One region of the Billgrantia sp. NRB1 genome, then DNA from elsewhere that is predicted to be linked to it. Evidence: predicted binding sites of a transcription regulator. Region 1 holds the regulator's gene; the other holds the start of a gene.
The links. Region 1 encodes sigma-54, which starts transcription at its own class of promoters, with help from an activator protein. Its sites were predicted from a motif close to TGGCACNNNNNTTGCTNT; they were not measured.
Positions count from the first base shown of each region.

Region 2: ACZIYR_RS18290 (P-II family nitrogen regulator) is a predicted target of sigma-54. The motif match lies at 1,663-1,680, and genes of this name have one in related genera.

Region 1 covers NZ_CM167783.1:2,621,913-2,626,199, forward strand. The annotation lists gene lptC (LPS export ABC transporter periplasmic protein LptC) at 1-396, shown strand, start outside; gene lptA (lipopolysaccharide transport periplasmic protein LptA) at 393-920, shown strand; gene lptB (LPS export ABC transporter ATP-binding protein) at 931-1,656, shown strand; gene ACZIYR_RS11950 (RNA polymerase factor sigma-54) at 1,819-3,231, shown strand; gene hpf (ribosome hibernation-promoting factor, HPF/YfiA family) at 3,344-3,652, shown strand; gene ptsN (PTS IIA-like nitrogen regulatory protein PtsN) at 3,659-4,129, shown strand; gene rapZ (RNase adapter RapZ) at 4,179-4,287, shown strand, end outside.
Region 2 covers NZ_CM167783.1:3,989,871-3,994,157, reverse strand. The annotation lists gene ACZIYR_RS18295 (ammonium transporter) at 1-1,226, opposite strand, end outside; gene ACZIYR_RS18290 (P-II family nitrogen regulator) at 1,262-1,600, opposite strand; gene ACZIYR_RS18285 (accessory factor UbiK family protein) at 1,961-2,281, shown strand; gene ACZIYR_RS18280 (YifB family Mg chelatase-like AAA ATPase) at 2,351-3,859, shown strand; gene ACZIYR_RS18275 (hypothetical protein) at 3,886-4,287, opposite strand, start outside.

The sequences.
Region 1 (4,287 bases):
GACACCCCGCGCCTGGTGCACACGCCCCATGACGACGTGACCCGGGCCGAGACGCCGGTGGCCCATGTCCACGACAGCGAAGGGCGACTGTGGATCGCCCGGGGCGACGTGGGACGACTCGGGCCGGGCGGAAGCCCGCTGACCCTGAGCGGCAGCGCACGGCTGTTCGCTCCCGAGGAGCGCTGGCAGCTCGATACCGAGATCCTCCATGTGGACGCCGACCTCGGCCACGCCTGGAGCGAGAGCCCGGCACTGCTGCAACAGCCGCCCCAGCGCATGAGCGGCGAACGCTTCGACGCCTGGTTCGATGACAATCGCGCCCGCTTGACGGACAATGTTCGCGGCCACCACCCTCCGGAAGCCTCCGGCGCCACCCATGAGGACCCCGAGTCATGATTCGACCCGCACTCCCTTCACTCGCCGCCCTGGCGCTGGGCGGTCTGCTGTTGGCCGGCGTCGCGCTGAGCGCCATGACGGTCAAGGCACACGATGCCAGCGCCCCCATCGAAGTCGAGGCCGACCGCCTCGACCTGGACGACCGCGCCGGCACCGCTGTCTATACCGGCGAGGTGGACATCCGGCAGGGCAGCCTGCGGGTGACCGGCGATCGGGTCGAGATCCAGCGCAACGCGGCCGGCGAGCTATCCCGGGCGATCGCCACCGGTGAGCGAGCCTACCTGGAGCAGCAGCCGGACCCCGACGAGCCCGTGGTGCGCGGCTGGGGCCGCACCGTCGTCTACCATGTGGCCGAACGGCGCGTGGAACTGATCGATCGCGCCGAACTTCACCAGCGCGGCGACACCTTCGCCGGCGGCTATCTCGAGTACTTTCTCGACCGCCGCGTGGTCCAGGCCCGCGCAGAGGGCGAAGGGATTGAAGGCCGCCAGCGCATCCGCATGACCCTGCAGCCCGAGCAGTAAGGCATCCTCCATGAAGACTCTGCAGGCCAGCCATCTGGCCAAGAGCTATAAGCGCCGCCGCGTGGTTCACGATATCAGCCTGACCATCGAGCAGGGCAGCATCGTCGGCCTGCTCGGCCCCAACGGCGCCGGCAAGACCACCTCCTTCTATATGATCGTGGGCCTGGTACGCGCCGATGCCGGCACGGTGCATATCGACGATCGCGATCTCTCCGGCGCCGCCATGCACGAGCGCGCCAGGGCCGGGATCGGCTACCTGCCGCAGGAGGCCTCGATCTTTCGCAAGCTATCGGTGGCCGACAACATCATGGCCATTCTCGAGACCCGCAAGGATCTGGACCGCAGCGGCCGCCAGGCGCGCCTCGAGGGCCTGCTCGAAGACTTCCATGTCACCCACATTCGCGACAACCTCGGTATGAGCCTTTCCGGCGGCGAGCGCCGGCGAGTGGAGATTGCCCGGGCGCTCGCCACCGAGCCCGCCTTCATCCTGCTCGACGAGCCTTTCGCCGGCGTCGACCCCATCTCCGTGGGCGAGATCAAGGGCATCATTCGCCAGCTCAAGGCGCGGGACATCGGCGTGCTGATCACCGACCACAACGTGCGCGAAACGCTGGATATCTGCGACACCGCCTACATCGTCGGCGACGGTCAGATCATCGCCGAAGGCGACGCCGAAGCCATCCTCACCAACCGGCGGGTGCGCGAGGTATATCTGGGCGAGGACTTTCGCCTCTAATCCTATATTGATCGCAACATGCTGATATGAATGTTATTGCGCCACCTCGGCACACAGATTGCGCCTGGTATACTTATTGCAAGAAATTTATCGAAGAGTCTCTTGCATGTCACCCGGCCGCGGTCTAGGGTGGGGCTTTTCGGCAAATGAGCAACGTCTCTCATGGCCATGAAAGCTTCTCTGCAACTGCGCGTCGGCACTCAGCTGACCATGACCCCTCAGCTGCAGCAGGCCATCGCCCTGCTGCAGCTCTCCACCCTGGACCTGCGCCAGGAGATCCAGCAGGCGCTCGAGTCCAACCCCATGCTGGAGCTCGACGACGGCTTCGGCGAACAGCAGGTCAGCGAGACCCCCGAGGACGACTGGGCCAGCGAGATTCCCAGCGAGCTCAGCACCGACAGCGACTGGTCGGACACCTACCAGGACCTGGGCGCGCCCGCCGGGGGCGAGGGCCCCGACTTCGAGCGCCAGGCCGAGGGCCAGAGCCTCAATGGCCACCTGGTCTGGCAGCTGGCCATGACCGACCTGGAGCCGCGTCAGCGACTGATTGCCGAGAGCCTGATCGACGCTGTGGACGGCGCCGGCTACCTGGCCCAACCGCTGGAAGAGATCCGCGACGGCCTTCGCCAGCAGGGACTCGAGGGCCTGCCGACCCGCGAGGTCGAGCAGGTGCTGCTGCGCCTGCAGCAGTTCGAGCCGACCGGCGTCTTCTCCCGCGACCTGCGTGAATGCCTGATGCTGCAGCTAGGGGCGCTGCCGGACGACACGCCCCTGCTGCCCCAGGCGCGGCGCCTGGTCCGTCAGTTCCTGGAGGCCCTGGCCGCCGATGACCGCCGGCTCCTCAAGCGTCGCCTGGGCCTTGAGGATGCCGAGCTGGACGCGGTCATCCGCCTGATCCGCACCCTCGACCCCCGCCCCGGCAGCGCCTACGGCGAGGTGGGCAGCGACTACGTCATCCCCGATCTGGTGGCCCTGCACGACCACCGCGGCTGGCGCATCGAGCTCAACGCCGAAGCGCTCCCGCGGCTGCGCATCCAGCCCGACTATATGGCCCTGGTGCGTCGCGCCGACAAAAGCCAGGACAACCAGTTTCTCAAGGATCACCTGCAGGAAGCTCGCTGGCTGATGAAGAGCCTGGTCAGCCGTAACGATACCCTGCTGCGCGTCGGTCGCGAGATCATGGCCCGCCAGATCGACTTCCTCGAGCAGGGCGAGGAGGCCATGAAGCCGCTGGTGCTGGCCGATATCGCCCAGGCCGTGGAGATGCACGAGTCGACCATTTCCCGGGTCACCACCCAGAAGTACATCCACACCCCCCGGGGCGTGTTCGAGCTGAAGTTTTTCTTCTCCAGCCAGGTCGGCGGCGAGGGCGAGGGTGACGCCCACTCCAGCACGGCGATTCGCGCCCGCATCCGCAAGCTGGTGCAGGGAGAAGCGCCTCGCAAGCCCCTGTCGGACAGCCGCCTGGTGGACCTGCTGGCCGAGGACGGCATCCGCGTGGCCAGACGCACGGTAGCGAAGTATCGCGAGGCCCTGGGCATTCCCTCCTCGAGCGAGCGCAAGCGCTTCAAATGACGCCGTTCGCCGCCGCGCCCGACCCCCGTGGCGAGGCGCTGAAACAGGGGGTTTGCAAGGCAGGAAAAAGGGTTACAATCGAATCACCACACGAAAGACGAAGGAGCCTGCCATGCAAGTCAATATCACCGGCCACCATGTAGAGCTGACCGATGCCCTGCGCGACTATGTTGACGAGAAACTCACTCGCGTGCAGCGCCATTATGACAACATCACCAATGTGCAGGTGACGCTCTCCGTGGAGAAAGAGCGCCAGCAGGCCGCCTGCACCCTGCATGCCGCCGGTGCCGACCTTCATGCCGAAGCCATGGACGCCGACATGTATGCCGCCATCGATGCGTTGACCGACAAGCTCGACCGCCAGCTGGTCAAGCACAAGGAAAAAGCACAGGCCCGCGCCCAGGGCGCCGGCGCTCGCTGATTCCCCATGACACTGGAAACCATCCTGCCCCCCGAACGCACCCTGTTCGGGGTTCCCGGCGGCAGCAAGAAGCGGGTGCTGGAGTTTTTCAGCACCTTCATTGCCCAGAACACCCCGAGCCTGGATAGCCAGGAGGTCTTCGACCGGCTGATCGGCCGGGAGCGCCTGGGCAGCACGGGCATCGGCAACGGCGTGGCCATCCCCCATGCGAGAAGCCCCCACTGCCACGCTCCGGTGGCCGCCTTTCTCAGGCTTGCCGACCCCATCGAATTCGACGCCATCGACGGCGAGCCAGTCGATCTGGTCTTCGTGCTGCTGGTCCCGGAGGAGGCCGACGATACCCATCTGGCGCTGCTGGGCCAGGTGGCCGGCATCATGAACGACGTCGAGACCCGCACGGCCCTGCGCAAGAGCGCCAGTCAGCGGGAGCTGCATGAGCGCCTGATCGAGGCGATCCGACGACAGGCAGCCACCTGACACCCACGCAATCGGGCCACCCGGCCAGCACAACGACCAGGAGACCCGCATGCAGCTCGTCATCATCAGCGGCCGCTCAGGCTCGGGCAAGTCGATCGCCCTACAGGCCCTCGAGGACCTCGGCTTTTACGCCATCGACAACCTGCCGGCCATGCTGC
Region 2 (4,287 bases), 1.4 Mb from region 1:
GGATAGGCCTCCATGCCGCACTCGGCCAGGTCGACGCCCTCGTACTCCTCTTCTTCGCTGACGCGGATGCCCATGGCCGCCTTGAGCACCAGCCATACCACCAGGCTGGCAGCGAAGACCCAGGCGAAGATCGCCAGGCCGCCGATGATCTGGGCGCCGAAGTTGGCGTCGGCATTGGTCAGAGGCACGGCGAGCAGGCCCCAGATGCCGACCACGCCGTGCACCGAGATGGCGCCGACCGGGTCGTCGATCTTCAGCTTGTCGAGACCGACGATGGAGGCCACCACGATGGCGCCGCCCACGCCGCCGATCAGGGTGGCAGCCAGCGCCGAGGGGGCCAGGGGTTCGGCGGTGATGGCCACCAGGCCGGCTAGCGCACCGTTCAGCGCCATGGTCAGGTCGGCCTTGCGGAACCACAGCTTGGCCAGGACCAGGGCGGCGATCACCCCGCCGGCGGCGGCGGCGTTGGTGTTGACCAGCACCTGGGCGACGTTGTTGGCGGAGTCGACGTCGGAGACCTTGAGCTCGGAGCCGCCGTTGAAGCCGAACCAGCCCATCCACAGGATGAAGGTGCCCAGGGTGGCCAGCGGCAGGTTGGCGCCGGGAATGGCGTAGATGCTGCCGTCCTTGCCGTACTTGCCCTTGCGCGGGCCAAGGATCAGCACGCCGGCCAGGGCCGCGGAGGCGCCCGCCATGTGGACGATGCCGGAGCCGGCAAAGTCAGCGAAGCCGAGCTCATCGAGCCAGCCCTCGCCCCAGGTCCAGTAGCCGGATACCGGGTAGATGAAGCCGGTCATGACCACGGCGAAGGCGAGGAAGGCCCACAGCTTCATGCGCTCGGCCACGGCCCCGGAGACAATGGACATGGCGGTGGCCACGAACACCACCTGGAAGAAGTAGTCGGCCCGCATGGAGTAGTAGGGGGCGTCGTCGCCGCCGGCCAGCACCGCATCCACGCTGTTTTCGCCGCCGAGCAGGAAGCCCAGGTTGGGCAGCAGGCCCCCGGCGCTGCTCGAGTACATGATGTAGTAGCCGACCAGCAGGTACATGGTGCAGGCGATGGCGAACAGGGCGATGTTCTTGGTGAGGATCTCGGCGGTGTTCTTGGAGCGCACCAGGCCGGCCTCGAGCATCGAGAAGCCGGCGGCCATCCACATCACCAGCACGCCGCAGATCAGAAAGTAGAAGGTATCGAGCGCATAGCTCAGTTCGGTGAGTTCCGTCATTGGAATGTCTCCATGGCTCAGAAAAAGTCCGGTGATCAGACGGCTTCGGCGCCGCGTTCACCGGTGCGGATACGGATCACGTCCTCCAGCGGGGTGACGAAGACCTTGCCGTCGCCGATCTTGCCGCTGTTGGCGGCGCTGCAGATGGCGTCGAGCACGCTCTCGAGCCGCGAGTCGTCCACGGCGACCTCGACCTTGACCTTGGGCAGGAAGTCGACCACGTACTCGGCGCCGCGGTAGAGCTCGGTATGGCCCTTCTGGCGGCCAAAGCCCTTGACCTCGGTGACGGTGATGCCCTGGACGCCGTTGTCGGCCAGCGCCTCGCGGACGTCGTCGAGCTTGAACGGCTTGATGATGGCGGTGATGAGTTTCATCTCGAATCTCCTGGACGGTATGGCAGGGCGGCGGCGGCCGCCCGAGGGTTCGCTAATGCTGCCAAGCCAGATTCGTGCCACCTGCCGTTTTACGTCATTACTTTCATGGTGTTGCCCATTTACGGGGGGCGTGGTCGCCGTCCGCGGGGAGGCGGAGCCGGCGCGAATGCACCAGGCCGGTGCCGGGTGCGGGTGCAGCTGCCTCATGACGGGGCATCCGGGGCGGTTGCCGTGTGAATAGCGAGGGGCGAGGAGGGCAGACGATCCGCGATGGGCCTGGCGGAGCATCACGGGGAATGCGTGGCCGCCGGGCCTTGCGTATCCTGTAGGCAGTCATTTATCGCATCGGGAGAGATCAGCATGGTGAGTCATGACCACATCAGCCGCCTGGCCCAGCAGCTGGGCGAGCGCCTGCAGGGAGCGTCCCAGGCGCCGGAGGAGTTCCAGAAAGGGGTTCAGCAGGTGGTGCGCGGCGCCTTCGACCGGCTGGAGCTGGTATCCCGGGAGGATTTCGACATCCTGATGGATGTGCTGCAGCGCACGCGCATTCGCGTCGAGGCGCTGGAGCAGCAGGTCGCCGCCCTGGAGCAGGCGCTCGATGCCCGCGCCGGCGAGCCCGCCGCCGATGCCACGCCCCCGGCACCCGAGGAGGACGCCGGCGCGGGCGAGACCGGCCGCTAAGCGAGGCGTGGGCGGCCCGGGGAGGGGGCTGCTACGCTGAGGGCGTTACCACCGACTGCGAGGGACCGCATGACGCTGGCCATCATCGCCACCCGTGCCGGCCTGGGGCTGGAAGCGCCCGAGGTGCTGGTAGAAGTCCATCTGGCCAACGGCCTGCCGGGCATGACCCTGGTGGGCCTGCCCGAGGCCGCCGTCAAGGAGAGCCGTGAGCGGGTGCGCAGCGCCCTCCTCAATGCCGGCTTCGACTTTCCCAATACTCGCCGTATCGTGCTCAATCTGGCGCCCGCCGACCTGCCCAAGGTCGGCGGGCGCTTCGATCTGCCCATCGCCCTGGGCATCCTGGTCGCCTCCGGCCAGCTCCCAGTGGAGGCGCTCTCGGGGGTCGAGAGCGTGGGCGAGCTAGCGCTGGACGGCCGGCTGCGACCGATCAGCGGGGTGCTGCCGCTGGCACTCGCCGCCCGCCAGGCCGGCCGCAAGCTGATCGTGCCGCGGGAGAACGCCGATGAGGCGGCCCTGGCCGGGGACCTTCAGGTACTGCCCGCGGATCACCTGCTGGAGGTGGTGGCGCATCTGCTGGGGCAGACGCCGATAGAGGCGCACCGTCTTGCCGTGCCGCCCTTGGCCGCCACGATCGACGCTGACTTGGCCGAGGTGCGCGGGCAGCACCAGGCGCGCCGTGCCCTGGAGATCGCTGCGGCCGGGTCGCATAACCTATTGTTTTCCGGTCCGCCCGGGACCGGCAAGACCATGCTCGCCAGCCGCCTGCCGGGGATCCTGCCGCCGCTCACCGAGGACGAAGCGCTTGAGGTGGCGGCGATCCGCTCGGTGTGCGGCCTGTCGCTGGCCGATCAGTGGGGCCGGCGCCCCTTTCGCGCCCCGCACCACACCGCCAGCGCCGTGGCTCTGGTGGGGGGCGGCTCCTGGCCGCGCCCGGGCGAGATTTCGCTGGCCCATCACGGGGTGCTGTTCCTCGATGAGCTGCCCGAGTTCAGCCGCCATGTGCTGGAGGTGATGCGCGAGCCGATGGAGTCCGGGCGTATCCACATCGCCCGGGCCAGCCATGAGCGACGCTTCCCGGCCCGTTTCCAGCTGGTGGCAGCCATGAATCCGTGCCCCTGCGGCCACCTGGGTGATCCCCGCCAGGCCTGCCACTGTACCGCCGCCCAGATCCAGCGCTATCAGTCTCGGCTCTCCGGCCCGCTGCTCGACCGTATCGACCTGCAGGTGGAGGTGCCGGCGCTACCGCCGGAGCAGCTGACCGCCCGCGAGACCGGGGAGAGTTCGGCCAGCGTGCGCGAGCGGGTGATGGCGGCGCGCGAGCGGCAGTATGCCCGGGGCGCGCTCAACGCCCACCTGGGCAGCCGCGCGCTGGAGGCCGCCTGCGCCCTGTCCACGGCGGATCGCACCTGGCTGGCCGGGGTGCTGGAGCGGCTCAAGCTCTCGGCGCGGGCCTATCACCGGGTGCTGCGCGTGGCGCTGACCCTCGCCGACCTGGCCGGCAAGCCGCGTCCCGAGCGGGACGAGCTGATGGAGGCCATCGGCTATCGGCAGCTGGATCGCCAGCTCCGGCAAGGCTGAGAGGGGCGGGCGACGGGAATGCGCGGCTATAGCGCCGTGGCGTCGAAGGCGCCCTCGATCTCGGTCTGCCAGACGGCGGCCTCCGCGTCGGGGCGCTGCAGCGTCAGCGTCAGTCGGTAGGGCAGCAGGTCGCGGTCCGAGAGGCGCAGTCGGGGGCTTGTGGCTTCCAGCCGGCTCGCCAGCCACCAGTGCTGGGCGCTGCCTTCGCCGGCCATGTCGTCGTGCCAGTCCAGCACCTGGGGGCCGGACGTAGCGCTGAGCAGGCCGCGGGTCAGGCTTTCGAGAAAGCGCTCGGTGTCGATCTCCAGATCGCTGTCCACCTCGGGGCGCGGCAGCAGCAGCACCTGATCGCTGGGGGGCTGAAGCTCGGCCACGTCCATCACCCGCTCGGCGGCCCGCTCGCTGAGGTTCAGCAGCGCCCGGCGCAC